DNA from 4 places in the Sporosarcina sp. Y1004 genome. Region 1 is predicted to be linked to each of the others. Evidence: riboswitches for the same ligand, from Rfam matches in the RefSeq annotation. Region 1 holds a riboswitch; each other region holds the start of a gene.
What was found. Region 1 has a riboswitch for S-adenosylmethionine ahead of AC25Y6_RS06630 (methionine ABC transporter ATP-binding protein). Riboswitches for the same ligand answer to the same signal wherever they lie in the genome.
Positions count from the first base shown of each region.

Region 2: another riboswitch for S-adenosylmethionine. It lies ahead of mtnK (S-methyl-5-thioribose kinase); the one in region 1 lies ahead of AC25Y6_RS06630 (methionine ABC transporter ATP-binding protein).
Region 3: another riboswitch for S-adenosylmethionine. It lies ahead of AC25Y6_RS08065 (O-acetylhomoserine aminocarboxypropyltransferase/cysteine synthase family protein); the one in region 1 lies ahead of AC25Y6_RS06630 (methionine ABC transporter ATP-binding protein).
Region 4: another riboswitch for S-adenosylmethionine. It lies ahead of AC25Y6_RS05135 (methionine ABC transporter ATP-binding protein); the one in region 1 lies ahead of AC25Y6_RS06630 (methionine ABC transporter ATP-binding protein).

Region 1 is NZ_JBYHFQ010000006.1:136,456-144,527, forward strand. Features, by position in the region: gene AC25Y6_RS06605 (acyl-CoA dehydrogenase family protein) at 46-1,833, shown strand; gene AC25Y6_RS06610 (arsenate reductase family protein) at 2,645-3,004, shown strand; gene gcvH (glycine cleavage system protein GcvH) at 3,079-3,462, shown strand; gene AC25Y6_RS06620 (toprim domain-containing protein) at 3,535-3,876, shown strand; gene AC25Y6_RS06625 (thioredoxin family protein) at 3,891-4,190, shown strand; SAM riboswitch class I at 4,245-4,355, shown strand; gene AC25Y6_RS06630 (methionine ABC transporter ATP-binding protein) at 4,617-5,642, shown strand; gene AC25Y6_RS06635 (methionine ABC transporter permease) at 5,635-6,303, shown strand; gene AC25Y6_RS06640 (MetQ/NlpA family ABC transporter substrate-binding protein) at 6,372-7,232, shown strand; gene AC25Y6_RS06645 (MetQ/NlpA family ABC transporter substrate-binding protein) at 7,331-8,072, shown strand, end outside.
Region 2 is NZ_JBYHFQ010000021.1:52,371-60,442, reverse strand. Features, by position in the region: gene AC25Y6_RS14055 (2,3-diketo-5-methylthiopentyl-1-phosphate enolase) at 1-1,054, opposite strand, end outside; gene mtnK (S-methyl-5-thioribose kinase) at 1,054-2,256, opposite strand; SAM riboswitch class I at 2,330-2,432, opposite strand; gene AC25Y6_RS14045 (glycerol-3-phosphate dehydrogenase/oxidase) at 2,647-4,317, shown strand; gene AC25Y6_RS14040 (YfcC family protein) at 4,676-6,100, opposite strand; gene AC25Y6_RS14035 (M20/M25/M40 family metallo-hydrolase) at 6,131-7,495, opposite strand.
Region 3 is NZ_JBYHFQ010000008.1:91,751-99,822, forward strand. Features, by position in the region: gene AC25Y6_RS08050 (CoA-acylating methylmalonate-semialdehyde dehydrogenase) at 284-1,789, shown strand; gene AC25Y6_RS08055 (aminotransferase) at 1,828-3,186, shown strand; gene AC25Y6_RS08060 (glycerol-3-phosphate acyltransferase) at 3,241-3,876, opposite strand; SAM riboswitch class I at 4,020-4,135, shown strand; gene AC25Y6_RS08065 (O-acetylhomoserine aminocarboxypropyltransferase/cysteine synthase family protein) at 4,260-5,549, shown strand; gene AC25Y6_RS08070 (homoserine dehydrogenase) at 5,663-6,649, shown strand; gene AC25Y6_RS08075 (BCCT family transporter) at 6,688-8,072, opposite strand, start outside.
Region 4 is NZ_JBYHFQ010000005.1:40,804-48,875, reverse strand. Features, by position in the region: gene AC25Y6_RS05150 (MFS transporter) at 1-1,047, shown strand, start outside; gene AC25Y6_RS05145 (aldo/keto reductase) at 1,116-1,958, shown strand; gene AC25Y6_RS05140 (aminotransferase class I/II-fold pyridoxal phosphate-dependent enzyme) at 2,148-3,314, opposite strand; SAM riboswitch class I at 3,484-3,594, shown strand; gene AC25Y6_RS05135 (methionine ABC transporter ATP-binding protein) at 3,697-4,710, shown strand; gene AC25Y6_RS05130 (methionine ABC transporter permease) at 4,700-5,371, shown strand; gene AC25Y6_RS05125 (MetQ/NlpA family ABC transporter substrate-binding protein) at 5,389-6,201, shown strand; gene pepF (oligoendopeptidase F) at 6,266-8,072, opposite strand, start outside.

The DNA of each region.
Region 1 (8,072 bases):
CAATGAAAACTGACAATCTTTCAAGAAAAAAAGGAGGAGACTACATTGACTGAATTAAAAACGAACGAACTGATAAAAGGCGGAGCTTTCCTAACAGAAGACATTGAGGCAAACCGTGTATTTACCCCTGAAGACTTTACTGATGAACAGAAAATGATTGCAAAAACAGCAGAAGACTACGTGAAAAATGAAGTTACACCTGTCGTGGAAAATCTTGAAAACCATGAATTCGAGCACTCTGTAAGACTACTTAAATCTGCGGGGGATCTAGGACTTCTAGGAGCGGATGTACCAGAAGAATACGGTGGTCTTGGACTCGACAAAATCGCGTCTGCACTTATCTCAGAAAAGATGTCTGTAGCAGGCGGATTCTCGATTACTCATGGCGCACATGTTGGTATCGGAACATTACCAATCGTACTTTTCGGAAATGAAGAACAGAAGAAAAAGTATTTGGAAAACTCTGTATCAGGTGACAAAATCTCTGCATATGCACTGACTGAGCCAGGTTCTGGTTCTGACGCATTGGGTGCGAAAACAAATGCAAAATTGAATGCTGCTGGAACACACTACATCTTAAATGGTGAAAAACAGTGGATTACGAATGCCGGATTCGCAGATATATTTGTTGTTTACGCGAAAATCGATGGCGATAAGTTCTCTGCATTTATCGTCGAAAAAGAATTCCCAGGTGTATCTGTCGGAGCTGAAGAGAAAAAGATGGGTATCAAATCTTCATCAACACGTACATTAATTTTACAAGATGCTGAAGTACCTGTAGAAAACTTATTAGGTGAAATCGGTCGCGGTCATATTATCGCGTTCAATATCTTGAATATCGGACGGTACAAATTGGGAGTTGGCACAATTGGTGGATCTAAACGTGCGCTTGAACTTGCAATTACTTATACGAACCAGCGCCAGCAATTCAAAACACCAATTTCTTCATTCAACTTGACTAAACAAAAACTGGCGACGATGGCATCCAGGCTATATGCAGCAGAAAGTTTGATTTACCGTACGGTTGGCTACTTTGAAGAGCGACAAAGCCAGTTGAGCCCTGCTGAGCAAAAAGATGGCAAAGCGATTGCAGCGGCAATTGCGGAATATGCAATCGAATGTTCCATCAACAAAGTCGTCGGGTCCGAAGTGTTGGATTACATTGTCGACGAAGCGGTTCAACTCCACGGTGGATACGGCTTTATGGCAGAATACGAAGTAGAGCGTATTTACCGCGATTCACGCATCAACCGTATTTTTGAAGGAACTAATGAAATCAACCGTCTACTTGTTCCGGGGACGTTCCTGAAAAAAGCGATGAAAGGCGAACTACCATTGCTTCAACAAGCACAAGCGCTTCAAGAAGAACTTCTTATGATGATGCCTGAGGAAATTGGTGATGAAGTACTTGCACAAGAGAAAGTACTCGTTAAAAATGCTAAAAAGATTGGTTTGCTTGCGGCAGGTCTAGCTGCACAGCGTTTCGGCACGAAGCTTGAAGCCGAGCAAGAGGTGCTGGTCAACATTGCGGACATCGCTAATAATATCTTTGCCATGGAATCCGCGCTTCTTCGATCGGAAAAAGCGATTGCACGCGTAGGTGAAGAGAAGTCTCAACAAAAAATCCTTTACACACAAATTTTCTGTCAAGAAGCTTTTCAAGACATCGAGCGAGATGCGAAAGAAACGATTCTGGCAGCAGTAGACGGAGATAACCAGCGTATGATGATTTCTGCATTGCGTAAATTAACACGTTCAAATCCTTATAATATCATCGCTAAAAAACGCGAAGCTTCGGTCAAGCTAATCGAAGCAGAGAAGTTTATCGTTTAACATTCCTACCGATTAACCGATAAATAACTTAATCACACTGGGCACTGCGAGTATGGTTGTCTTTGAATCGCTTAGGATTGAAAGACCTCTATACCATTACCGAGATGTCTTAATAAATAGGGATGCGACTTCGTCGCATCCCTATTTTTCATTTTGGTAATCTTATGGTGGTTGTTCATCCGTCGCTCTCCAAAGACACAAATACAAGAAGTGCCGAAGTGTTTCGGGACGAAAGAATAGCTCGCTTCTTACTTGGAGAGAAGCGGCCAAAGATACAATTTTGGCCGCTCAAACCTTCTACTATTGGATCCCTATTACTATATAAAGGAAGTGTCAATTTCTAATAGAACATCACATAATCTTTGCTGAAAGTTAGTGAAGAATTCAATGTACAAGGTGCTAGAGTGACCGAAATTGCATCTTCGGGCACTTACACTCTTATAGAAGATCATCTATTCTTTTCTTCCAAAGCAACCGCTTTTTTCACTTGAGTTTTGTAGGAACGCGACAGGCAATTAATCACAACAATATGAACGAAAAGAGTGTGGCTATAAGTGACGAAGTCACTTATAGCCACACCTACCTCTCGGTAATAGTGTAGTAAATAATTCGCCGAAAGCGGGCCGGAAATAGTCCAGTGAAAATGGCTATTATCTAGCCCTACTCGCCATTGTTTTAAGCAACTAAACGGTTAATCAACAGCCGTGATCTTTTAATGAAGTAAAATTGCAGATTTCACTTTGACATCCTGCTGTCTATATATGCCAGGTAGTTTTTTCTGTTATACTGTGAAAAATGGAGGCGTTGCGGTATGGGATTAATTTACTACGGTTACCCGAAATGCGGGACGTGTAGAAAAGCGAAAAAGTGGCTTGAAACGAATAACTTGGACTTTCAAGAAGTGAACATTGCGGAAGCTCCTCCGTCAGAAGAGGAACTTGGAAAGATGATTGCAGCTTCTGATTTGGAATTGAAAAAGTTTTTCAATGTCAGCGGCATGAAATATAGAGAGCTTAATTTGAAAGACAAACTGCCTACAATGTCCGATGAAGAAAAAATTAGTTTGCTATCATCAGACGGTATGCTCATCAAAAGACCGATTGTTTATGGAGAAGGAAAAGTAACTGTCGGTTTCAAGGAAGAAGAATTTAATAAAGTCTGGGGCAATTAAGTTACAGTCTTGTCTTTATCAGAGAAATATGACAGAATTGAAGAGAATGAAACTATTTATTTGGAGGGGTATAAATGAGCACACCAAAAGATCTGCGTTATTCTGAAGAACACGAATGGGTAAAGGAAGAAAACGGTAATTACCGCATCGGTATTACACACTTTGCACAATCTGAACTTGGAGATATCGTATTCGTTGAACTTCCATCTGTTGGCGATGAAATCAAAGCGGACGAGCCTTTCGGAAGCGTTGAGTCGGTTAAAACAGTATCTGAATTATATGCTCCAATCAGCGGTAAAGTACTTGAAGTGAACGAAGGACTAGAAGACAGCCCTGAATTCGTCAATGAATCACCGTATGAAAATGCATGGATGGTCGTCGTTGAACCTTCTAACACTTCTGAGTTGGACGAACTTATGTCTGCAGAAGCGTATGATAAAATGACAATCGGAGAATAATTACAACACGGCGCCGGTACATTTCCGGCGTCTTTTGCATCTTACTAGTCGATTTGCGAAGGAGGAACTCTCTTGTCGGATGAAAAAATCATCATAGTAGAGGGCGGTTCGGATAGAAAAAGATTAGCGCGTATACTTGCGGAGTCAGTCAAAATCATTTGTACGAACGGTACAGTAAGCCCATATCGGCTTGAAGAGTTGCTTGCGCCCTATGAAGAACAGGACCTGTATGTTTTTGTCGATGCTGATGAAGATGGTGAAAAAACGCGTGTATTATTTAAAAGAGAATTTCCAGCAGCAATCCATCTATATACAGAAAAAGAGTACCGGGAAGTGGAGACGACCCCGTATAAAGTGTTAGCTGAAATACTACAAAATGCGGATTTCAAAATCCGACCCGAATTTTTACTTTAAAGGATGTAAGATAAATGGAAAATTGGACACGCGAACAGTGGGAGGCAACTTTGAAGGACTCACCCGATTCTGCGTTTTATTTATATACACCGATGTGTGGTACATGTGCAGTCGCTTCTAAAATGATGAACGTCATTTCTGTCATGAAACCGGAAATGCCAATCGGGAAAGCGGATTTGAACTATGTGCAATCTATGGCAATTGACTATGAAATTGAAAGCGTTCCTTGCTTGTTGATACAGAAGGATGGCGTTTTACAACATAAAGTCTATGCTTTTCAGTCAGTCCCGTATCTGTTGGAATTGATTGATTGACAATCAAGACAGGAATTTGATATAATACGACTTAACCAACAATTGAATAGGTCGCTCTTATTAAGAGAGGTGGAGGGATAGTGCCCTACGAAGCCCGGCAACCGTCACGAAAGTGAAATGGTGCCAAATCACACAAAGTGCATAGCATACTTTGAGAGATGAGAGATTGGACAAACGTTTATTTTATGATAACGTAAAGCCTTTCTGCCCGTCTGCAGGAAGGTTTTTTTTGTACAGAAAAGCGGAAGGCGCCTGCAGCTAGACACCAGAAAAGCAGAAGGCGCCGCTAAAGGAACGCAACCTAAGTTCGCGACGTCCTGTCATAACGGTTGCATGACCTGTATCCTGCCGGCCCCCGACAGGCATAAGACAACGAAAGAATTCTTAATTTTAATTTACATAGACAAAATCTCAGAGGTGAAATCAATGATTCAATTAACGGATATTAATAAACGGTTCGGTGAAGGACCCGGCAGTATTACAGCGGTTGAAAATGTATCACTCGAAATAGCTGATGGTGAAATTTTCGGTGTGATCGGTTATAGTGGCGCTGGAAAAAGTACTTTGATTCGACTGTTGAACGGTCTAGAAATGCCTACTTCAGGAAGTGTGAATATCGGCGGTTTGGAAATGTCGGCTATCAAAGGCAAAGCTTTGAGGGAAGCGCGGCAGAAAGTGAGTATGATTTTTCAACATTTCAACTTGCTGTGGTCGCGGACGGTGAAAGACAATATTGCATTCCCTCTTGAAATCGCGGGTGTGCGAAAAGCCGAGCGCGAAAAGAAAGTGGCGGAACTGATTGAACTGGTTGGTTTGACTGGTCGAGAAAATGCGTATCCATCAGAATTGTCGGGCGGTCAGAAACAGCGTGTAGGGATAGCTCGTGCACTTGCAAACGACCCTGAAGTCCTACTTTGCGACGAGGCGACTTCTGCTCTTGATCCGGAAACGACGGATTCGATACTGGATCTTCTGACTGGTATTAATGAAAGGCTTGGACTGACGATTGTTCTCATCACACATGAAATGCACGTAATCCGGAAAATCTGCCATAGGGTTGCAGTCATGGAAGCTGGGAAAGTTGTCGAGATGGGGGACGTACTCGATGTGTTCCAATCGCCAAAAGAGGCCATTACGAAGCGATTTGTTTCTCAAGTGACGGAGCCCGCGGAAGCGAAGCAGGCAATGGCGCATATTAAGGATGAATTTCCAACAGGTACACTTATCAAGCTTGTGTTCGTTGGTGAGCAGACGGAACAACCTGTGCTCGCAAGTCTCATTCGGAAATACGATGTGGGTGTCAATATCGTCCAAGGAAACATTTCCCATACACATGGTGGAGCATATGGCTCACTTATCCTCCAGCTCCTTGGAGATTCAACAATTATTGAGGAAGCAATTCAATACCTCAATGAAAATGATGTTCAGACAGAGGTGATCGGTAATGATTGAAAACCTTTTTCCGAATGTTGATTGGACTAAGATGTGGGAAGCGACAGCAGAAACGCTCTATATGACAGCAATTTCAACACTGTTCACATTGATTATTGGACTCGGACTCGGAATCATACTCTTCCTAACAAGTCCCGGACAACTGTGGTCGAATAAGTTGGTCAATGTTATTTCAGGGGCATTCGTCAATATTTTTAGATCAATTCCGTTTATCATATTAATCATATTGCTTATTCCGTTTACGAAATTTCTTCTTGGCACAATTCGCGGACCGGATGCAGCATTGCCGGCACTTATTATTGGAGCGGCTCCATTCTATGCAAGAATGGTGTTGATTGCATTGCAGGAGATTGATAAAGGTGTAATTGAAGCTTCGAAGTCAATGGGAGCGAAAACGAGGACGATTATTTTTAAAGTTCTCTTACCGGAATCGATGCCAGCACTTGTCTCCGGTATCACCGTAACAGCAATCGCACTTGTCGGGTACACCGCTATGGCGGGGATCATCGGCGCAGGTGGACTTGGGAATCTCGCGTTTTTGGATGGATTCCAGCGCAGTCGTGAGGACGTTATACTAATTGCAACAATCTTAATTTTAATTATCGTTTTCATCATTCAATTCATCGGGGATTTCGCAGTAAGGAAATTTGACAAGAGATAATTCTATGACAGTAACATCAGGCATTGCCTGTAAACTATAAAAGAATAGAAAAAAGGGGAGAAATGATTATGAAAAAGCTTTTTGGGGGAATCGTATTAGCAGTACTTCTATTAGCATTAGCGGCTTGTGGGGCGAAAGATGATAGCGGCGATAACAATGCGAGTAGTGGGGATAATGCTACCGATGAAAAAGTTGACGCAACGGAAATCGTAATTGGTGCATCTAATACACCGCACGCAATCATTTTGGAAGAGGCAGCGCCGATATTGAAAGAAAAAGGTATTGAACTTGTTATAGAAACTTACCAAGACTATGTATTACCGAACAAAGATCTTGAATCTGGCGAATTGGATGCGAACTTCTTCCAGCACATACCTTATTTGGATCAACAAGTAATCGACCATGGTTATAAATTTGCGAATGCAGGGGCTATCCATATCGAACCGATGGCTGTTTACTCGACGGAACATAAAACAATCGAGGACCTTCCTGACGGTGCTGTTATCATATTTAGTAACTCTGTAGCTGAACATGGCCGCGTACTTTCATTACTGGAATCAGCTGGGCTAATTAAACTGGCTGAAGGAGTAGATAAAGTAAAGGCTGAAGTGAAAGATATTGTAGATAATCCTAAGAACCTTCAGTTTGATGCAAATTATGAACCTTCACTTTTACCGCAACTCTATAACAATGATGAAGGTGATGCGGTAGTCATCAATGCAAACTATGCAATCGATGCAGGCTTGAATCCGGTTGAAGATTCTATTGCGATTGAAGAGACGGAGTCGCCGTATGCGAACATCATCACAGTTAGAGAAGGCGAAGAAAATACTGAAGCAATCAAGACATTGGTTGAAGTGTTGAAATCGAAAGAAATTCAAGACTTTATTCTTGAAGAGTGGGGCGGCGACGTCATCCCAGTAAAGTAATTTGTTGAAGCGAGTGGACAAGGGTGAATCAGATTTAGTGAACGATAGGCAATATCAACCATTCAGGTTAACAGCATAGAGAAAAGGGAGAGTATAAAATGAAGAAATTACTAACAGGAGTTTTATTAGCAGCACTCGTTCTTGTACTTGCGGCTTGCGGTACAAAAAACACCGATGAAAGCAATAATACAAGCGGAAATAGTGAAAACACCGACGAAAAAGAAGCAACTAAGATTGTTATCGGTGCTTCCAATACACCGCACTCGATCATTCTTGAACAAGCAAAACCGTTATTGGAAGAAAAGGGTTACGACCTTCAAATCGAAACATATCAAGACTATGTGTTACCAAACCAAGATCTTGAATCTGGCGAAATCGATGCAAACTACTTCCAGCATATTCCGTATCTTGAATTGCAAATTAAAGATGCTGGATACGACTTTGTAAATGCGGGTGGCATCCATATTGAACCAATTGGTGTCTATTCGAAAAAGTATAAATCACTCGATGAACTTCCTGACGGTGCGACAATTTTAATGAGTAGTTCAGTTTCGGATCACGGGCGTGTACTAGCGATGCTCGAATCAAAAGGACTTATTAAACTTGACGAAAGTGTAGATAAGACAGCAGCTGAACTGAAAGATATCGTTGAAAATCCTAAGAACATTGAATTTGATGCAAACTATGAACCTGGTCTAATGCCGCAACTATACTCGAATGATGAAGGCGATGCATTGTTGATTAACTCGAACTATGCAATCGATGCGGGCTTGAATCCGATTGAAGATTCAATTGCTATCGAAGACAAGGATTCCCCTTATGTAAATATCATCGCAGTAA
Region 2 (8,072 bases), on a different contig from region 1:
CTGGATGGCCAAATATTCCGCCGCCTGCATTGACGACTAGATTATCTCCGAAATCCTTCAGCAACTGCGGAACCATGCCTGGGTGAATTCCAGCGGATGGTACTGCAAAAGTTTTTTCGAAGCCATTGTCTTCTATCAGCGCTTCATTGATTGCCAACGCATCGAATTTCGAAATGGCGACATTGCCATAAGGACTTGGGAACAAGGACAGATCTCCGCCGATGAGTCGCGTTAATTTCCCTACCAATAATGAGTAAGAGAATCCGCCACCTGCTTGTCCTGCTAGAACGCCCGATAAAGCGGAATGCGCAACAATCGGCAAACCGATATTGTTATTTTCACGCAACGTTTGAAGTGCATCCAAACCGTACGCGTGAACATTAAATAATAACGCATTTGCGCCGAGCGCTGCCGCCTGTTCTGCCTTGTCATGAAGCTCATTCGTCCGTCCCGACAAGTTCACTGCATACAATGCCCGATTTCCTGTCTGTTCATAATGCCGATCGATAATGTCTTTTGCTGTTGTAATTCGCTTGTAAAACGGTGTTAATTCATTTTCAAATAGAATTTCATCGTCTTTAATGAGATCGACACCGCCAGCTAGCAGTTCTTCCAGTTGGCCGGAGAAAAAGGAGAGATCTCTTCCCATGACTCCCTTGAAGATGGCTTTCAGCAATGGGCGATCCATCACATTCAACTGCTCTCGAATCCCTTTTGTACCGAATCGTGGTCCTGGAAATTGTGCAAGCAATTGTTTGCCAAAATCCAAATCGATTAATTCATAGCCTTCAAAAAAAGAAAGCTTGCCGTAGACAGTCGTGAAGATCGCGGGAAGATCTGCCGAATAGTTAGCGGATGGGTAAAAGATTTTCACCGTATCCTTCACTTCCCCTTGTTCCACAGAAACGACTTCACCTTTATGGTGCTTCAATTGCTGCTGTTCAAGATGCGGAATATCCGTCCAAGACCCAATTGTGAGCCCGAGTGCATGTTGCTCCGCTATTTTTTCTTGCTCTGGATGTGTCGGAAATAGATAAGTGGCTGTAACTCCCATTAAAATTCCTCCTTGTGACTACTGTCGATGAACCAGCTCTCCAATTCTTCAAGAGAGCGTATTGTATTACGGTTAAGTATCAAATACTTCCCGAGCTCCAACACTTTTTTCCTTCTGGCCATACGTTTTTCTTCATCTTCTTCATAATTTAAATCGTCAATTTGTGCAATACCAATAGAGCGGCGGACCAATTCGCAGCCTGCATACCCTAGCATATCGGTAAAGTTCTCATCCATTACATGCGTCAGGAAGCCGTCGAGTTGTGTATAAGGTTCATTGGATTCTTCTCTCCAAACTTGGGCGAATGTATCGGCGTACGCATACCAAGCTTCCCGCGCTTGTTCATAGCGCTTCGTTTGAAATTCAGGATGTCCGATTCCATTTAACAACAAGCTTGCGATAAAATGCCCCATGTCAAATCCAAACGGCCCAAAACAAGCAAACTCGGTATCGAATACAACTGTTTTGTCTTCTCCCATGAAAATGGCACCACTATGTAAATCGCTATGGATGAGCGCATCCGCTTTCGTCATGAACTTATGTTTTAATTTCGCGACTTCCAGCTTTAACTGGTGGTCTTGACTTAGAAATAATACATCATTTTTCAAGCCTTCTTCAAAGAAATTGCTGTCATGCAAATTGTATGGACAATCGAAAGAGAGCTCTTCCGTCATTTCCCGCATAGCCGGATTTGTAAAAGAGGCATTCAACTCTTTCTTTAATTTTGGATCCAGGTAGAAATCGGACGTATAAAAAGTGGTCTTCGCACTGAATACACCTATGTCTCTCGCAAATACGGTGGATTCCGTCCCATTATTCAAAGCCGTGCGCCCCATTTCCATCGGATGCATGTCTTCCATCACAACAATTGCCATGATTTCATCCAGAAGATGCACTTTCGGAACAGAACCGGGAATGATGTTATCGTATTCCTGTAATACTTTCGCTTCGAGAACGACCCGGTCGATTGGGATAGGCATTGACTCTCCAACAATCCTCGCGTAAGGTACAGCCTGCTTGAGTATCAAGCTCTTCTGTTCCCCCGTTAATCGATAAACATGATTGATCTTCCCATCACTTACTTCCGTCACAACAACTTGTTCTTGTTCACTAAAGAAGCCACGCTTTTTAACATACTTCACGATTTCATCGATTTCTAAAAATGCATAGGTTGCTAGTTCCTGATGACTTGATGTATTCATGTTATTTCCTCCTTATGTACTGTCTATGATGATAAAAAAACCCCTTCAGTTAAGAAGAGGTTTTTCACACAACTTCTTATCTTTCAGCATCAATGCTGTAAGAATTAGCACCGTGCTCAATTGAGTCGGTTGCCGGGCTTCATCGGGCTTTTCCCTCCGCCTGCTCCTGATAAGAGTATATTTATTATTTTTAATTACCATTAGATTCGCACAATGTTATATGAAATTATAGCATGCCTCTTACTAATTGTCTATGTAATTAAAACCCACCAAATAGTTAAAACACTGGCTACATATTACTATTTTCTAAACGTTTTGTAAATCAAGAGATTCAGTTATCTAAATTGTAGTATAATTAATGGACCAATACAATATGTGGAGGCTTTAACTATAATGAGTGAACAACCTAATGAGTTACATAAAAATGAAGAACTCTCAACATTACAAGCGGAAGAATTTGATGTATTAATCATCGGAGGCGGCATTACGGGGGCTGGAATTGCCTTGGACGCAGCCAGTCGCGGCATGAAAACAGTGCTTGTGGAAATGCAGGATTTTGCTGCTGGGACGTCCAGTCGTTCCACAAAAATGATTCATGGCGGCTTGCGTTACCTGAAAAACCTTGAAGTGAAGATCGTTGCGGAAACAGGCAAGGAACGGGCGGTCGTCTATGAAAACGGACCCCATGTGACGAAGCCCGAGTGGCTGCTATTGCCGATTTATAAGGACGGATCAATGGGTAAATTCAGTACCTCTATCGGGTTACGCGTCTATGATTTTTTGGCGGGCGTGAAAAAAGAAGAACGAAAAAGTATGTTGACTAGAGAAAGAGCGTTGCATGCGGAGCCTAAACTCAGAACTGAAGGGTTACTTGGGGCTGGCCGTTTCGTTGAATACCGATCGGATGATGCGAGACTGACGATTGAAGTGATGAAAGAAGCTGTCAGTCAAGGCGCTACTGTATTCAATTATACAAAAGTGACTGATTTTATTTACAATGAAGGAAACGTTACAGGCGTATCCGTCGTTGACCAATTAAATGGCAAAACTAGTGAAATACGCGCAAAAACAATAGTGAACGCTGCCGGACCATGGGTGGATACATTGAGGGAGAAAGACAACTCCTTGGATTCACGGGAAATTCGTTTGACGAAGGGCATTCATCTCGTTTTTGACCAAAGTGTATTTCCTTTGAATCAGATTGTTTACTTTGACACGCCAGATGGCCGGATGGTGTTGGCAATCCCACGGGATGGGAAAACGTACGTCGGGACGACAGACACTGATTACAAAGGGGACATGGTTCATCCCCGAATGACCGTAAGCGACCGCGATTATTTGATGGACGCCATCGCTCTCATCTTTCCGAAGTTAACCATTGCGGCGAGTGATATTGAATCCAGCTGGGTTGGGCTACGGCCTTTGATCAATGAAAAAGGTAAAGGGGCATCCGAAGTTTCAAGAAAAGATGAAATCTGGGAGTCCGCTTCGGGGTTAATCACCATTGCTGGAGGAAAACTGACGGGCTATCGAAAAATGGCGGAGACGATTGTAGATGTCGTCGCATCAAAACTCAAAACAGATACAGGAGTATTATTTTCTCCGTCCAGCACGAAGAATATGCCCATTTCAGGCGGACACGTCGGAGGTTCCCGAAACTTTGAAACGTTCATGTATCGGAAAATCAAACAAGGCATAAAACTCGGATTGGATCAGGAAAGAGCGCAGTCCCTCGTGAAAAAGTATGGCTCAAATGTAGATATCCTTTTTGATTTATTACAGAAAAACGAGCAGGCAGCGCAAGATTCTGGGCTACCCGTCTACCTCTATACGCAAGTCCTTTACTCGATCACAGATGAATTCGTCCGTACACCCGTCGACTTTTTCTGGCGACGTACGGGCGCATTACTGTTTGATATTCAATGGGTGAACGAGTGGAAAGTGTCCGTCATCGCAATGATGAGCAAAGAGCTTGGTTGGAGTGACGCGCAGAAAGCAGATTTCCGTGCTGATCTTGAAAAGCATTTGCATGATGCGACTGTTCCGGTTGACGGGGAATAGTGTAAATCGGATAGTTCGATATTCTTTATTCGGCTCCATAGTTCGTCACCTGCCTTCCTAAGAATATTCTACCAAAAAGAACAGGTGTTCGCATGGCAATGTCGCTTTAAAACAAAAAAAGAAAGCCAATTCATCCCACGTCTGAAGTCACGGGTGTTCTTGGCTTAATCATAAATTATAAAAAACGCATCGGATAAAATGGTACAATCCTCGAAAGTTAGAGTGAAAAATTCTAACTCTCGGGGGTCGGTACAACCTCTGCGTTTTTTCGTATAATTTTATTGTCTAAAGGTATGCGATTTACCTATTCAGTTCTTCAACTTAACAACAGAACTACAATACCCCTACATACCAAAACCTAAGCCGGCCACACAAACAAATGAACAATCGTTACCATAATCGCACACGTAACGAACATCAAGATGACTAGTGGAATCATAAATCTTGCCCATTTCAGCCAGGAGATTCCTGCAAGTGCCAACCCGGCCATCAATCCGCCGTTGGTAGGGTAGAAGGCATTCGTAAATCCATCGCCGAATTGGAAGGCAAGGACAGCAGTTTGTCTGCTGATTCCAACTAAGTCTGCGATTGGCGCCATGATTGGCATCGTTAATGCTGCTTGACCGCTCCCGGAGTTGACTGGCAGGTTGATCAGGAATTGAACAAAGAACATCCCGACAGCTGCCACGCTGGATGGGAATTGACTAGCTAGATTCGATAAGCCGAATACGATGGTGTCGATGATATTCCCGTCGTTCAGGATCACTACAATCGTATAAGCAAAGGACACAGCGAGCGCACCTTCCATTAAATCCTTACATCCGTCTGTAAAGGCGGACGCCATTTCACTCGGCTTCATCCTCGAAATGATTCCAACGACCACTCCCATTAATAAGAACAACCCTGTAATCTCTTTAAAGAACCAGCCATAATTGATAATGCCAAAAGGTAAGGCGACGAATGTGGCTGCAAGGACTAATAAAATGACAATATGCTTGTAAGATAAACGGTTTTCGATCGTCACTTCATCGAAATTTTTATGTTGGTCTTCAAAGTATACGAGACTTCTGGTTGGATCCTTCTGAACTTTTCTTGCATACAGCGTAAGGTAGGTAGCACCAACGATGGTAAGAATAATCCAGCAAACGATCCGTACCTCCATCCCTGAGAACAGTGGCAAACCGATAATTCCATGGGCGACGCCAACATTATACGGATTTAAAAATCCGCCCGAGTATCCGATTCCGACACCCAGTATCGGCACTGCAACTGCGATAATGGAATCAAAACCTGCCCGTAAAAGCAGCGGGAGCAGAATAATAATATAAACCATTGCTTCGGAACCTAGTCCGAAACTCGCTCCGGCTAAAGAAAAAATAGTGAATAGAATCGGAATCAGGATAATCTCTTTCCCGTGCATTTTTTTAATGAGATGATAGAGGGCCGTTTCAATCGCCCCCGTTTTGCCTAAAATACCGAATACGCCACCGGTAATAAACAGCAGGAATAGAATGCCTGATGCTTGGGTCATACCGTCATACAGGGAATTGAAAAACTCCAAGAACCCTGTTGGATTCCCTTCTGTCTGTTGGTAGGTACCGTTCACGACAATCTCTCTACCATCCTCATTTGTCGTTCGTTCATATTGCCCGGCCGGCACAAGATATGTGATGAGCGCGGCAAAAATGACCATACAAAACAAAATCACAAGAATGTGTGGCGGTTTTTTAGGTTGTTTCTTTGTTTTGGCTGTATTTGTCTGAAGCTGTTTTTTCTCTGCCATATAACTAACTATCCTTTCTGACTGAAATATCTATGCTAGATTTTTGGCGTAAGCACCAAGATTTTGAATCACATGACATGTACATGCAATCCCGTTTAAAAAGTTATCGATTTTTATGTTTTCATTTGGGGAATGATTTCGTTGGTCGAAATTCGCATAAGGCACGATAATCGACGGTATCTTCAAAATTTTGGTCCATACATAAACCGGAAGCGAACTCCCCAAACTTGGCTGGATAATCGGATCCTTCTTGTACGCATTCGCTACCGCATCCGTTACGACTTGGACAATCTCGAGGTCTGCAGGTGTCCTGGACGGTTCCATGGATACTAAATGTGTCACTTCAACACCTGGATCGTGCTTTTTGATGTGGTTTACGATTTTGTTGAACACATCAGCAGGATCCTGATCCACGACAAGACGGATATCTAACTTCACGGAAGCAGTAGAAGGGATGATGGTCTTCACGCCTTCACCAGAATACCCGCTGGAGATTCCTGCGATATTGAATGTCGGTTCCATTGTCAGTTTATGGTAATAGGTTTGTCCGTCCATATCAAGCTGCGGATAGCCGATTTTTTCACCGATATCTCCTGCGTCAAAAGGAATGATTTTAAGCAGCTCTTTTTCGGTAGCTGACGGCTTTCGGATGTTGTCGTAGAATCCTTCGATTAACACGGTTCCATCTTTATACCGCATCGTCTTCAGCAAATTTATTAATCTCCAGGCAGGGTTAGGCACGATATTGCCAGTATTGCCGGAATGATTATCCCATGCTGCTTCGCTCGCCTTTATTTCGAGTTGGAGTGAGCCTCTTGCACCTAATAAAACAAGCGGGGCACCACTGTTATGAGCAGAACCATCTGCTGTATAAACGAGATCTGCGCTTAGAAGTTCTTGGTTTTCCTCGACAAACGCGGCTAAATGAGGACTTCCGTTCTCCTCTTCGCCTTCAAAGATAAATTTTATATTAATCGGCAATTCTTCAACTAGCTCCATATACGTCTTCACACCAAGCAGCGTAGCCATTAATTGCCCCTTGTTATCTCCAGTGCCCCGGCCATAGATTCTTCCATCACGGATTGTCGGTTCAAAAGGTGGAGAAATCCAGTCTTCAATCGGGTCTGGAGGCTGGACGTCATAATGTCCATAAAAAAGGACGGTGAACGCATTTTCGTCCTTGATCATCTCGCCGTAAACAACCGGGTGTCCGTTTGTCTCCTTGATGGTGGTGTTGATCCCGATTTCCTCCATTATATTTTTAAGAAGTTCGGCACATTCAGTGATTCCGTCATTTTGCGTGCTGATGCTTCTTTGGCGTATAAGTGTAAATAGTTGTTCCAAATACTCCTCTCTTTTACTTTTCAGGAGTTGTGGAAGCTTTTCAAGTGACATTTGAAGTTCCTACTTTCTTGAATTTAGCGATAATAAATTGATAGGTTTATTATCTGTTACTTTACCTTGGTAAAGTGATAAAATAATAAAGTAATTATATCGGAAGGTGTGCTTTTAGACAAGTGTTTTTAAAAGCCCTATGTCTGAAGCCTGCCGCTGTATTTGAGAAACGATTAATTTCCACTGAAACAGAGACATCCAATATCGATGCTTTAATGCAGGAATTCATAAGAGGAGAAGGAAAAATTTACTTATAGAAACAAAACGCTGAATTATTTCCAGTCTTTTGTTGAATAAATACCATATCTTTCTTCTCTAATTCCCTTCAATTTGACTACTGAATTAGCAGCGGTTTTAACACGATATTTTCACCTTACAATAATTTCGTGTGTCGATTTGGTTGTTGAAACAGTTGCGCTTTTATTTTAAACGTTGATGCATAGGCATTTTAAAGACCGCAAATTCATATGCGAATTAGCGGTCTATTTCGTGAATTATTTTGAATTTCGCACCACAGAACTGAACGGGTTAGGGACATTCCGGAGAGGGCTATTTTTTGATTCGTTTCACAGGCAGT
Region 3 (8,072 bases), on a different contig from region 1:
ACTGTGTACTGATTAATCTAGCGTAGGAGTCTTAAATGGGGAGGTTTCCTCTAGTGCAGTAGTCAAATATGTTGATTGGAGTAGGTGTTGTAAGGGAAATACATTCAATTTTGGACAAAATGTATAGTCAATGTGGCTTTGATTTTACAAAACGTAAAGCAGAAGTCGAAATTTCTATTAATATACTGATAAGGAAAAGCGGAATTCAGTTTAGCAATTTTAAATGCTCGATAGGAATCGTGTTATCAATTTTTAAAAACGAAAACAGGGGGTTAATTAAATTATGAACAAGCTAGATCATTTTATAGGCGGGGTGAAATCGGAAGGGGCATCTGAACGTTATGGACCTATTTATAACCCGTCCACAGGAGAAAAAACTGCTGACTGCCCTTACGCAACAGCTAAAGATGTGAACCAAGCCATAGAGGCCGCAGATAAAGCTTTTAACACATGGAGGAAAACCCCCGTTGCAAAAAGGGTAGAAGTACTGTTCAACTTCCGGACGTTACTAATAGATGCAACTGATGAACTTGCTAGAACGATTGGGCGGGAAAACGGTAAAACAATTTCGGATGCAAAAGGAGAAATTAGCCGTGCAATTGAAGCGGTCGATTTTGCAATTAATGCACCGCATCTATTAAAAGGCGAGCATTCAACTGATGTAGGCGGAAACATTAACTCCTTCTCCATTAAACAGCCGCTTGGCGTTGTCACATGTATTTCACCCTTCAATTTCCCGGTAATGGTACCGGTTGCGATGACAACAATGGCACTTGTATGCGGAAACTCTGTTGTGTTAAAACCATCTGAGCGCGTACCAAATTCTGCACTGTTCATATCGGAGCTTTGGGAAAAGGCTGGGCTTCCTGCTGGGGTATGGAGTGTGGTGAATGGTGATAAGGAAGCGGTGGATGCGTTAATCACACATCCAAAAGTGATGGCAGTCAGTTTCGTCGGTTCCACAAAAGTGGCGGAATATATTTATGAGGAAGCCAGTCGACATCATAAACGGGTAGCCGCATTCGGTGGTGGGAAAAACCATATGATCATCATGCCTGATGCTGATATCGATTTTGCAGTTGACTCATTCCTTGGGGCTGCGTATGGAGCGGCTTCTCAGCGTTGTATGGCACTGTCTGTCGCGATGCCTGTTGGTAAAAAGACGGCCGACATATTTGTTGAGAAGTTAATAAAGAAAGTAGAAGAGTTGAGAGTGGGTTCGTATGACGATGAACAAGCCGACTTTGGGCCGGTCATCACACAACAATCCAAAGAAGCGGTACTCAAATCCATTGAAGACAGCTTACTAGAAGGAGCAAAACTCTGTGTAGATGGCCGTAATCCCGACACAGGCCTAAATAGCAATGGATACTATTTAGGCGCGACTTTATTGGACAACGTTACACCGGATATGGAGGTTTATCGGCAGGAAGTGTTTGGACCGGCAAGGATAGTAGTTCGTGTAAACAATCTGGGTGAAGCGATTGATTTGGTAAACGGCCATGAATTTGGAAATGGAGTCACGATCTTTACGCAGAATGGTCCTGCAGCCCGCGAATTCACGGAGAAGGTCGAAGTCGGCATGGTAGGTGTCAATGTACCAATTCCGATTCCAGTAGGCTATCACAACTTTGGAGGCTGGAAGCGTTCAAAATTTGGTGAAAGTCATATGTTCGGGCCGGATACTGTTCGATTCTTCACGAAAATTAAAACGGTGTCAGAAAGATGGCCAGAAACTACAGATATCAAAAAAGGTGTTGCATTCGACTTTCCAAGTAATCGGAATTGATTTGTTACTACTATTGATGGAGAAAGAGGGATAAGAAAATGACAAAAGTGATAAAGGATACATCGTCATTAGTTGAAAAGGATCGTCAAAATATATGGCATCACATTTCCGCCTACAATGAAAAGAATCCTCCGATGATCGTCGAAAGCGGAAAAGGGGCTTGGATCACCGATCATAGAGGCAATCGTTACTTGGATGGAATGTCTGGACTCTGGTGTGTGAACGTCGGATACGGGCGTGAGGAACTCGCGAAAGCTGCGTATGAACAGATGAAAAAACTGGCCTATGCACCTATGACCCAAAGCCATGAACCTGCCATTGAGCTTGCTGAAAAGTTGAATGACATGCTAGGCGGCGATTATGTATTTTTTTATTCGAATAGCGGATCTGATGCAAACGAAGTGGCATTCAAGCTTGCACGTCAATACCATCAGCAAAACGGGGAACCGTCACGTTACAAATTCATCTCACGTTACAGGGCTTACCACGGTAGTTCTATGGGCGCGCTCTCAGCCACTGGTCAAGCTCTACGGAAATATAAATATGAACAGCTCGTTCCAGGTTTTCTGCATATTGCACCACCGGATAATTATCGCAGGCCAGCAAATCAATCGGTTGAAGAATACAACATACAACGTGCGCAAGAGTTTGAAGAAAAAGTTATTTGGGAGCAGAAAGAAACAATTGCCGGGATTATTATGGAGCCTCTTATTACTGGTGGCGGAGTCTTGATCCCACATCCGATTTACTTGGAAAAAGTTCAAGAAATCTGTAATCGCCACGGCGTCCTTCTAATCATTGATGAGGTTATCTGTGGATTCGGACGAACTGGGAAAGCATTTGGCCATCAGCACTTTAACGTAAAGCCGGACATCATTACGATGGCGAAAGGGCTGACAAGCGCCTACTTACCGTTATCAGTTACAGCTGTGCGAAAAGATATTTACGAAAAGTTTGACACAGGTGAAGAAAATAGCCACTTCCGTCATATCAATACTTTTGGCGGGAATCCTGCAGCTTGTGCCGTGGCATTGAAGAACCTCGAAATTATTGAGAACGAAAGCCTTATTGAACGGTCTGCCGAGCTTGGTGAGCGTCTTCAAAAAGAGTTGGCAAGCCTAATGCAGCACCCGTTTGTTGGTGATATCCGCGGTCTCGGTTTCCTCTTAGGAATTGAACTAGTTGAAGACAAGAAAACGAAAGAACCTGCTTCCAATGCGCGTGTCGCCAAAATTATCGGGGAATGCAAGGCAAATGGACTTATTATCGGAAGAAATGGCGATACGGTAGCTGGTTATAATAATATTTTAGCACTCAGTCCGCCATTGTCCTGCACTGACGAAGATGTAGATTTCATTATTGCTGTTGTAAAGAAAGTGTTTAAAGAAAACGAATGATACAAATGGGTAGAGGTGTGTATTCACCTCTGTTTCCTAATTATTGGGAAATCCTTAGTTTTTAGATGTTTTCTTTTTAAAAACTGTAGAAACCTGTTTCTCGCTACGGTTTTTCATCCGACGGAAGTTCTCGATATGTTTCCAAATTGCGATGCCGAATAATAATACTGCCGCTATAATGGGCCCGTATCCTTCTGCCCAAACTGCCATCGCGATGAGCGTCACGTACAGCATCAGCACGCCAAACACGAGAAAGTCTGTTACTATCGCCACGATGACAAATAATGCAAAACCAACGAGTCCAACCTTCCAGTCGATGGCGAGCAGCACGCCAATAATCGTGGCGGTTCCTTTGCCGCCGTTGAACTTCATATAAAACGGGAAGTTGTGCCCAATCACGGTTGCAGTACCCGCGAGGAATAATAGTAAAGCTACAATTTCTCCTGGAAGTCCTGCATTCTCTGCGAAATATCTCACAAATAGGACAGCTACTGCACCTTTACCGATATCGATTGCAGCAACCAGTGCGCCGAATTTTTTCCCGAGAACGATTGTGGCATTCGAAGCACCGGCATTTTTCACCCCGGTTTCTTTTAGGTTAACGCCCGAAATTATCTGTGCGACAACCGATCCATGTAAGCAACCGATGGCATATCCCGAAACTAGTACACTTGTAATCCATAACCACATAACCATTCCTCCAAAACATTGGTAAATTAATTGTAACATTAGAGGTAAACGCAAGGTTCAGAAAAATTATTTAATAATCTCTTGACTTTGTCTCGCGCTATCTACTATACTATGTCACAAGATGGAAAACTGAATGATACAAACTCTTATCAAGAGCGGCGGAGGGAATAGGCCCTGCGATGCCCGGCAACCGACAAGCGACCAGCTTGTAAAGGTGCTACTTCCTACAGATCGGTTCGGATGATCTGAAAGATAAGGGGAGGAAAAAGCGAAAGCGTAACCCTCTTCTTAAGCGAAGGGGGTTATTTTTTATTTCCAAAATACCCCCAGCGCCTCCGCAGATCACAATCAATTCCATCTAAAAAACTTTGGAGGTAATGACTTTGACAAAACTTAAACCCGAAACACTTCTTCTACATGGTGGACAAAAACCCGATCCCGTAACAGGTTCTCGTGCAGTTCCAATTCATAGAACTTCATCATTCGTATTTCGTGATACAGAACATGCTCAAAAATTGTTTGGACTGCAAGAAGCAGGCAACATCTATACGCGTATTACAAATCCAACCGTCGCTGTTTTTGAAGAACGTATAGCACTTCTTGAAGGAGGAACGGCGGCAGTTGCATTATCTTCAGGAATGGCGGCTATTGCATTTTCTATCCTAAATGTCGCAGGCGCAGGTGATGAAATTGTCGCGGCGAGCAATTTGTATGGTGGTACGTATAATTTATTTGCCAATACGCTTCCGCGTTACGGCATCAATGTAAAATTTGTCGATGTAACGGATCCTGAAAACTTCCGCGCAGCGATTACAGATAAAACAAAAGCTTTATTTGCAGAAACAATTGGTAATCCGAGTTTACATGTGCTTGATATTGAAGCGGTTGCGGACATTGCACATGAAAACGGTCTACCACTTCTAATAGACAGTACGTTTGCATCTCCATACGGTTCAAATCCAATCGAATTTGGTGCAGATGTCGTGATCCACTCTGCAACGAAATGGATTGGCGGACATGGTACAACAATCGGTGGAGTTGCTGTTGATGCGGGTACGTTTGATTGGACACAAGGACGGTTCCCAGGCTTTACTGAGCCGGATGAATCTTACCATGGCCTTCGTTATGGAATTGACACTGCAGGCGCGGCGTTTGCCACTAAGCTACGTGTTCAATTGTTACGAGACTTTGGACCTTGCTTAGATCCGGATAGTGCCTTTAACTTCTTACAAGGACTTGAAACACTGCATCTGCGTGTGACAAGACATAATGAAAATGCTATCAAAGTGGCAGAATTCTTGAAACAGCATCCATCTGTTGAATGGGTAACGTATACTGGGAACGAAGATCACCCATCATATGACCTTGCGAAAAAGTACTTGAAAAACGGCTTCGGCTCCATTATCGTTTTCGGTATCAAAGGCGGGCGTGAGGCTGGTCGAAACGTAATTGACAACGTTAAAATCTGGTCGCACGTAGCTAACGTTGGCGATGCAAAATCCTTGATCATCCATCCTGCTTCAACGACGCACCAGCAGCTTGGCCCTGAAGATTTGAAAAAATCAGGCGTTACCGAGGAACTAATTAGACTATCGGTCGGTCTTGAATCAGCAGAAGACATTATTGCAGATTTAGCGCAGGCTATTGAAGCAGCAGTCGCTGTAACAGTATAATTTTTGGAAGAAAGATGGCTATGACAATCGTCTTAGTTTGTTACGCCCTATAGCCATTTAAGAGAATCTGAAAAATGGGGACTTGTTATTAAGCAGTCCATGGAGGTGGCGAAATGCCGTCAATCAAGGTTGCTCTACTCGGCTTCGGCACTGTAGGTGAAGGGATTTACAGAATTTTGAATGAAAGAAAGAATGAGATTAAGCAACAAACAGGCTGTGAAATCGATATAGTTGCCATCCTTGTTCGCGATATAGCGAAAGTACGTCTAGCAACACCAGGGGTAAAAGTGACGGGAGACATCCAGGACATACTGATGAACCCGGACATTGATTTCATCTTTGAGGCAATTGTTGGTGAGGAACCTGCTTATACGTATCTTTCAGATGCAATCGAAAAGGGCAAAAACATTATAACGGCAAATAAGAAAATGTTCGCGACACATGGTCCGGCATTATTGAAGCATGCGGAATTCCGGGGCGTTCAGGTCGGTTATGAAGCAACTACAGCGGGTGGAGTACCAATTATCCGTACAGTGAAAAACTTGTTACCTGCAGATCGAGTACGACGAATCAGAGGGATTTTAAATGGAACCTCAAATTTCATTTTGACAAAGATGCGGGAAGAGAAAGTTCCATTTAACACTGCACTTTTTGAAGCACAAGAGCTCGGTTATGCAGAAGCAGATCCGACTGACGATGTTAGTGGTAAAGATGCTTTTCGAAAACTGATGATTTTAAGTGCACTGTCATTTGGTACCCAGCCTGATTGGCGAGACATTCCGATAGTCGGAATCGATGGAGTTAAAACTGAAGATGTTGCGGAAGCATTAAAGGGGAAACTTCGTTATCGGCATATCGCGGAGATTTCAATTGATGAAAAGGGTGTCTTGCGAGGAAGTGTGGGACCGGTACTGATTGGTCCTGACAATCCGTTATATGGAGTCGACGGTGTTGATAATGCAATTATTGTTGAAACTGATTATCTAGGGTCCCTTACTCTTGTTGGCCCGGGAGCAGGCATGTATCCGACAGCAAGCGCATTGATCGGAGACTTCTTATATATGGTTGGACAACGTGAAAAGGTTCTTATCAAAAGTTAAGAAAAAGGCGATTCCATCTCAGGAATCGCCTTTTCAACTCATTTTTTTAGCTTCATTAACTTAGCTTCTACTTTCAATGCTTTGATCAATGAGGCAACCATCAGCAACATGACGAATGAGAATGGCAACGCCGCGATGATAATGGTGTTTTGCAAGGCTGTAAGTCCGCCGACAGAAAGTAAAATGAGGGCAATTGTCGATTGGATGATCCCCCAAATGAGTTTAACCGTATTTGGGGGTGTCAACGAACCGTTTGTCGACTGCATGCCTAAAACAAAAGTTGCTGAATCTGCAGAAGTAATGAAAAAGGAAGCAATCAGTAATATGGCAAATACTGAAACGGCGATAGACAAAGGCATTGCACTAAACATTTCAAAAATGACTAGTTCCGTATCGGCTTTCGCCAAATCGAGAACGCCGCTTTTCTGGATATCGATGGCTGTTGTTCCAAACGCTGAAAACCAGAATGATCCAAGGAGCGTAGGGGCAACAAGTACACCAATCATGAATTCGCGAATGGTACGTCCTTTTGAAACGCGGGCAATAAACATACTTACAAATGGTGCCCATGAGATCCACCAAGCCCAGTAGAAAATGGTCCAGCTGTCAAGCCAACTACGATCCCCGGAGTCTAAAGGTGCTGTGCGAAAACTCATTTGAACGAGATTTGATAAATAGCCTCCAAAAGAATCAGTAAACATATTGAAAATAAGCAATGTCGGGCCCGCTATAACCACAAATCCGAGAAGTGCGAGTGCAAGTACTAAATTGGTATTCGACAAATATTTAATACCCCTGCTAAGTCCTGACCAAGCGGAACCGATGAATATGATAGTAACGACCCCGATGATGACAAATTGAGAAAAGATATTAATTTTAACGTCAAATAAGTAATGAAGGCCTGCATTAATTTGAACAGCACCGAAGCCGAGCGATGTAGCAACTCCAAAAGATGTCGCGAATACTGCGAGTACATCGACGAGAACGCCCCACGGACCAACCATTTTTTTGCCGAATATCGGCTTCAATGTTGCTGAAATTAATCCCGGTTCGCCTTTGCGGAACTGGAAGAAGGCAAGAGATAGTGCGATAACACCGTACATTGCCCACACATGGAGCCCCCAATGGAAGAAAGTCTGTCGTAGCCCTTCTTTAAAAGCTGCATCTGTATTTGGAGCTTCCGTGGCAGGATTGATTCCAAAATGTGACAATGGTTCTGCGGCACCATAAAAGACGAGTCCGATACCCATCCCTGCAGAAAAGAGCATGGCAATCCAAGTAACCGTTGAAAATTGCGGTCGATCTGCATCTTTTCCGAGACGAATCTTCCCATATGGACTTATGATGAAAAAGATACTCAGGACTACCATAAATGACATGAGCAACATGTAGTACCAACCGAATGTTGATGCAACAACATTTT
Region 4 (8,072 bases), on a different contig from region 1:
TCGCTCTATGCACTAGGCGTAATGGTTGGTGCGCCAATTTTAACGTCACTCACTTCTAGAATGCCGCGGAAATCATTACTGCTGTGGATTATGGTAGTCTTTATTATAGGGAACGGCATCGCGGCAAGTGCATCAAGTGTTTCGGTCTTACTGCTTGCCCGTGTCATTTCTGCATTTTCACACGGTGTATTTATGTCGATTGGATCGACGATTGCCGCTGACGTCGTTCCCGAAAATCGCAGAGCAAGCGCAATTTCAATCATGTTTACAGGACTCACAGTTGCTACGATTACAGGAGTTCCATTCGGTACATTTATTGGACAGCAATTTGGTTGGCGCTATGCTTTTGTGGCAATCGTAATTATAGGGATTATAGGGTTAATTGCGAATAGTATTCTTGTACCATCCGATTTACGTCAAAGCAAACCCACATCTATTCGGAACCAAGTCAAGCTCGTGACAAATAGTCGGATATTGCTAGTATTGACGATTACGGCACTTGGGTACGGAGGAACATTTGTCGTATTCACATACTTATCACCGATGCTTCAAACGATAACAGGATTTAAACAAGGAACAATCGTGATGATTTTACTTGTTTATGGAATCGCGATTGCAATCGGTAATATGATAGGCGGAAAACTATCAAATAAAAACCCGATCGGCTCGCTATTCTATATGTTTATTGCCCAGGCAATTGTGCTTATTGTTTTGACGTTTACGGTACCATTTAAGGTCGCAGGTCTTATCACAATAATTTTCATGGGCTTGTTTGCATTTATGAACGTTTCGGGACTTCAAGTGTATGTCGTCATGTTAGCCGAACGTTTTGTGCCAGGTGCAGTAGACATAGCCTCCGCAATGAACATAGCTGCATTTAATGCGGGAATTGCTATAGGTGCCTACGCAGGCGGAGTAGTAACAGATTCAATCGGGCTTATTCATACGGCTTGGATTGGAGGGACAATGGTACTGGTTGCCGCACTATTAACAGGAATCAGCGGAGCGCTGGAAAGGAAAGATCAGCAAAAACTAGGTACATCCTGAATAAGGAAGCAATTTTAGATGAGAAATGATTGCAATATAGTGGTAATTACAACATTGGAGGGAATTGAATTATGAACAACTTACAATCAACAACAAAATTGCAAAATGGCGTGAAAATGCCTTGGTTGGGTCTTGGGGTATTTAAAGTTAAAGAGGGACAAGAACTGGTGAATGCAGTGAAAACTGCAATTACACATGGCTATCGCAGTATCGATACAGCCGCGATTTATGGCAATGAAGTTGGCGTGGGACAAGGTGTTCGTCAAGCAATGGCGGAATCTGGAGTTGCAAGAGAAGATCTATTCATCACATCAAAAGTCTGGAATTCAGAGTTGGGGTACGAAACGACAATCGCAGCTTATGAAGAAAGCTTAACTAAACTAGGTGTAGAATATTTGGATTTATACCTAATTCATTGGCCAGTAGCTGGTAAATATAAAGAAGCATGGCGCGCAATGGAAACCCTTTATAAGGATGGTCGGGTTAAAGCAATCGGTGTAAGTAACTTCCAGATTCATCACCTGGAAGATTTGATGAAAGATGCGGAAATTAAACCGATGCTAAACCAAGTGGAATATCATCCACGTTTGACACAAAAAGAACTGCATGCATTTTGCCGACAACATGATATTCAATTGGAAGCATGGTCTCCGCTTATGCAGGGAGGGTTGCTCGATAATACGGAACTTCAAGAAATTGCCGATAAATATGGTAAATCCATAGCCCAAGTCATTTTACGCTGGGACTTACAAAATGGCGTTATCACAATTCCGAAATCTACGAAAGAACATCGCATCGCCGAAAACGCTACCGTGTTCGATTTCAAGTTAACAGCAGAAGATATGGCACGCATCGATAGTTTGAATAAGAATCATCGAGTTGGTCCAGACCCGGATAACATTAAATTTTAATATGAATTAACATAAAAGTAAGGGATCAAAACTACACAAGTTTTGATCCCTTACTTTGGTAATTAGATGAGTGGAAATAGTGAATACGGTGTATAAACTGTGCATAGGCTCCATTCAAGGGCAGCCAGAGCCATTCCTTAGCGCAAGCGAAGTTAAAATGATTCTATATTTCAACATACACAATAATCATTAAGAAAATAGACCGAGTTTTTCAATCCTTGCAATTGCTTCAACTATACGATCTTCTTCTACTAATAAGCCTACGCGTACATAACCTTCGCCATGTTTTCCGAAGGCGTGCCCTGGTGCAACGGCAATGTCCGCTTTATCCAATAGTAAATTGGTGAAAGACTCACTTGTATATCCTATTGGAACAGGCAACCAAGCGAAGAAAGAAGCTGTTGGGGCAACGACGTCCCAACCGATTCGTCTACATTCGGAAATTAGGACATTTCTGCGACCTTCGTAGAGGGATACGAGTTCATCTACACAATCTTGGCTTCCTGTTAACGCAGCCGCAGCCGCGCGCTGAACAGCCGGGAAAATATCAATGAATAGATGGTCTTGTAATAAGTTGATTGCTTCTATGATATCGGCATTACCGATAGCGAAGCCGACCCGCCAACCGGCCATGTTATAGGTCTTTGACAACGTGTACGTTTCAATGCCAACGTCTTTAGCGCCTTCCGCCTGTAGGAAACTGACAGGCTTAACGCCGTCAAAACCGATTCCACCGTAAGCGAAGTCGTGAAGGATGGCAATATCATTGGCTTTTGCCAATGCAACCGTTTCTTCGAAGAAAGGTATATTGGCAGTTGCGCTGGTTGGATTGTTCGGGTAGTTCAGATACATTAATTTTGCTTGTTTTTTTTGTTCTTCCGTTAAGGCATTATAATCAGGTAAAAAATCATTCTCAGCTACCAATGGCATTAAATCATATTTAATGTTTGCCAAGCTTACACTTGATAAATAATCGGGATATCCAGGATCCGGAAGCAAAAGTAATTCACCTTCGTTCATTATGGCAAGCGGTAACTCAACCAAGCCGGGTTTTGTACCAAATAGAATTGCGACTTCTGTTGTCGGGTCAATTTGAACATCGTATTCTCGCTTATAAAAGTCGGCAACCGCCTGTTTTAATTCGGGCGTTCCTCTGAACGGGGAGTACCCGTGTGTTGCTGGATCTTCAACCGCTTCTTGAAGTGCTTTTACAATGTGAGGTGGAGTAGGTTGATCGGGGTTACCACGCCCCAAGTTAATAACGTCTCGACCTTCCGAAAGAGCTTCTTCAACATTTCGTACAAGTGATGCGAAAAAGTGCGGCGGTAAGTTTTTTAATCGATTTGATAGTGCCATTTAATAACCCCGTTTTCTATATAGTAAAAAACTATTATTTTAAGGTTAGTATACATGGAATGCAACTTAATTGACAATACTTCCGAAAAGGATAGCATGATGATAGGTTGACAAATTAATTAGAAATGACTACTATTAATGGTATATCATCAAAACAATAATATAATGGTACTTATCAAGAGAGACTGAGGGATAGGCCCGATGACGTCCAGCAACCCCTTGTGTAAAGCAAGGAAGGTGCTAACTCCTACAGAGTGAAATTCATTCTGAAAGATGAGCTGAAACCTTTTTCGGTGCTTCTTTCTTATTATGAAAGAAGCATTTTTATATGGTCAGGCATCCAGAGATTTCATACTTCCATTTAAAGAAAGAGGAGATTTATATGATACAAATACAAAACGTGTCGAAAGTATATACAACAAAAGAGAGAGTTGTTACCGGCGTTGATAATGTGTCGTTAGACATAAACACAGGAGAGATTTTCGGAATCGTCGGTTACTCGGGCGCAGGGAAAAGCTCACTTATCAGATGCCTCAACTTATTGGAGAAACCAACGAGTGGAACGATTTTAGTCGACGGTTTAAATCTGATGAATCTAAAAGGAAATAAACTTCGTCTGGCGCGTTTGAAAATCGGAATGATTTTTCAGCACTTTTATTTAATCAGCCAAAAGACTGTATTTGAAAATATTGCATTTGCATTGCGAGCTGCAAAAACATCTCCCGATAAAATAAATACACGGGTGACAGAGTTGCTTGAAATGGTCAGCCTTTCTGATAAGCGTGACGTCTATCCTGCACAGTTAAGTGGTGGCCAAAAGCAGAGAGTGGGCATTGCTCGTGCGCTTGCGAATAACCCATCCGTTTTGCTTTGTGATGAAGCAACTTCCGCACTCGATCCGAATACAACGCTATCAATCTTACGGCTTTTGAAAAAAATCAATAAGGAATTGCGTATTACAATTGTTCTTATTACGCATGAGATGAATGTAGTGAAGGAAATTTGCGATCGAATGGCGATTATGCAAAATGGCAAAGTGATTGAAGAAGGACAAGTATATGATATCTTTTCAAACCCTCAAGAAACATTAACCAAGGAGTTTATCAGTAGTGTCGTATCGTTTGATGTTCCATCAGCAATATTGAGTAGGTGTACGGGACAACTCGTTAAAGTTATGTTTAAAGGGGATGTGGCGGGCGAGGGAATTATCTCAGATATGGTCCAGCAATTTAGGGTACAAGGTAATTTCCTTCATGGCTCGATTGAATATATTCAAGAAATGCCTCTAGGTACTTTTTTAATGGAACTTAAAGGGGAAGATGACGAAATAGAAAAGGCCATTGCCTATATGTCATCGCGGGCTGCCCAAGTGGAGGTTATTGAATATGGGAATTGATATTCAACATGTTATGGAGCTAATGCCTGATATTACGAAAGCATTTGGTGAGACGCTTTATATGATAGGTATTTCTCTTGCCATCGCGCTAGTTATTGGACTGCCGTTAGGAATCCTATTGTTCACCACGGAAAAAGGACTGTTTTTAGAGAACAGGGTATTGAATTCAGTTCTCGGTTTTATCGTCAATATGGTCCGTTCTGTTCCGTTCATTATTTTACTAGTCGCGCTGATCCCGTTGACTATTTTAATAGTAGGAACTCCGATTGGTCCTGGCGCAGCGAGCGTTTCGTTATCTGCTGCTGCGATTCCATTTTTTGCTAGAATCGTGCAGACTTCGCTACGTGAAATTGATAAAGGTGTCATTGAAGCTGCAATCGCGGTAGGTGCGACGCCATGGATGATTATCAAAGATGTGCTACTGCCGGAAGCGAAAACAAGTATTATTCAAGGTGTGACAATGACAGTCATTAGTTTAGTCGCCTATTCGGCGATGGCAGGCGTTGTCGGCGGTGGAGGAATCGGCGATTTAGCAATCCGGTTTGGTTATTATCGTTACGACAATACGATTATGGTTGTCACTGTCGTGATATTAATAATTTTTGTACAACTAATTCAATTTGCAGGAGATCGTATTTCAAAAGTTGTTGATAAAAGATGATAGGGAGAGAAAAAATTATGAAAAAGTTTCTATTTGTTGTAGTAGTCATTATACTTGGAACAGTGCTTGCCGCTTGTGGTGGTAAAGAAGAAGCATCTGATGATAAATCCTTGAAGCTTGGTTCGACTGCAGGACCGTACAGCGATATGTTAAAAAAGGCGATTATTCCCGGACTTGAAGAAAAAGGATATAAAGTGGAACTAGTCGAGTTCAGCGATTATATTCAGCCGAACAACTCCTTAGCAAGTGGTGATATTGATGCAAACTTGTTCCAGAACACGACTTACTTGGAGAATGTTGTGAAAGAAACTAAAGCGGAATTGTCACCACTGATTATCGTTCCAACAGCTCCAATGGGGATATTCTCCAATAAATTCAAGTCTATCGAAGAAATTGAGGAAGGCGCAAAAATTGCCATTCCAAACGATCCTGTCAATGGGGCTCGTGCTCTATTAGTGTTACAAGACGTGGGTCTGATTGAATTCGATCCTAATGCAGAAGTATTAAAAGTATCCGAAAAGGATATCACAATGAACAAGAAGAACTTAGTATTTCAACCTATCGAAGCGGGACAGCTTCCACGCTCCCTTGATGGCACTGATTTAGCAGCCGTTCCTGGAAACTTCGCACTTGCTGCAAGCATGAATTTATTGGATGCGTTGGTTCTGGAAGATATGCTCGATATTTACAGAAATGTTGTTGCAGTAAAAACGGAAAATACCGATAAACAATTTGCTAAAGATATTATTGAAATCGTAGAGTCAGCAGAATTTGAAAAAGTGATTGATTCGGATTTTGAAGGTTTTGGTAAACCCGAGTGGATGAAATAAGAATTTCAAAATAGATAGCAAAAAGCTGGCGAGACCATTACGGTTTCGTCAGCTTTTTTTGAATTTATTGTGAGACATTCGCCTTTTCATTTGCTTCGATATCTTGCGTCAAAACGATGAGTTCATCAATCAAATCACCGATGTAAGCAATTGTGTCACGTAATGGTTGTTCTGTTGTAATATCCACACCTGCCATTTTTGAGAGTTCAGCAGGTGATTTTGTACCGCCCGCTTTGAGGACATCCAGCCATTCATCGACAGCAGGTAGACCTTCTTTCAAAATACGTTTAGACACTTGTGTGGAAATCGTAAGTCCAGCACTATATGTGTATGGATACAAGCCCATGTAATAGTGGGGCTGGCGCATCCATGTTAGCTCGGCACCTTCATTAATCTCTACAGTGTCCCCCCAGAACTCTTCAAGGACTCCGCGTTTAAAGTTATTTAAGACACCCGCATTGACACTACCACCTGAATCGATGCGTTCATACACTTTTCTCTGATATGCAGCTTCCAACAAATGTGTCACGAAATTGTGATAATACGTGCGTGCAACGATGGATGAAATGACCCAACGTTTGAATTTGAGATCATCCGAGTTTTTTAACAAATGGTTTGCAACAAGCATTTCATTCATCGTTGAAGGGGCCTCGATGAAGTACATGGATGGACGTGCATTGAATACATTCTGCTCACGATTCGCATTATAGAAATGACCTGCATGACCAAGTTCGTGAGCAAGTACAAATACGTCTTCCATGCTACCGGTCCATGAAATGAGAATATATGGGTGGTTACCGTAGGGGCTCGAACAAAAAGCACCCGTCGATTTACCTTTGTTCTGAGCAAAATCTATCCATCGTTCATTATACGAACGATCCACCATGTTAACATAGTCTTCGCCCATGATTGCAAGAGCGTCATCTATATACTTCTTCGATTCCTGAATTGTGATCTTCGGCTCATAAGTCGGATCAAGTGGAACTTTCAGATCGGCAAAAGTCATTTTATCAAGTCCATGGACTTTTTTTAGAAGGTTTGCATATTTACGCATATGAGGTGCAAGTTCGTTCGTGATCAAGTCAATTTGACGGTCATACATGGATTTATCAACTTCTTGATTGAATAATAAGTAGTCAAAAATCGTGTCATATCCACGTAAATCGGATGTTGTTTTTTCTGTTTGAAGATGCATATCGTACGTTTTTGCTGTTGTATGCTGGTAGTCTTTTAATTTTGCAGAAAATGCGTCAAACGCAGCGCGGCGCTTGTCCGTGTCTGCTTCCGATTCCCAGTCACCTTCGAACGATACATAGCTTAATGGATACATTTTTCCATCGACTTCAAAATCATCAAACGACATGTCGACCATTTTCGTCGTATTATACAAGCCGTAAGGAGCGTTGAATGTTGATGAATACGCAGCCAATGTTTTTTCAACCTCAGGATGCAATTGGTACTTCTTTTTACGGATTAATTTCTCCAAATAATTTTTGAACACATCAGATTGTTTCATTGCATTTTCTAATACATCGACAGGTAAGAGGGAAAGTTCGCTGTCAATGAAGGAAAGTTTACTGTTCATTCTTGCCGCAGTAGAACCGAATTTACTTGAACGCATTTGTGCTTCATCATCTGTCTGATCCGTACTGAACGATAAACTTGTATACGTACCGACAGGAACAATTTGTTCGTAAATTGCTGCAAAGCCTTTGAGTGCGTCATTTACAGAAGCGGCGTCCTTAATATTTCCTTTGAATTGTTCAACGTATACTTCAACGTCCTTTTCTAGCTCGATTATTGCATTGTTATATGCTTCTTCAGTTTTGAAAAGATCCTGTAAATTCCACGTTTCTTCTAGCTGTACTTCT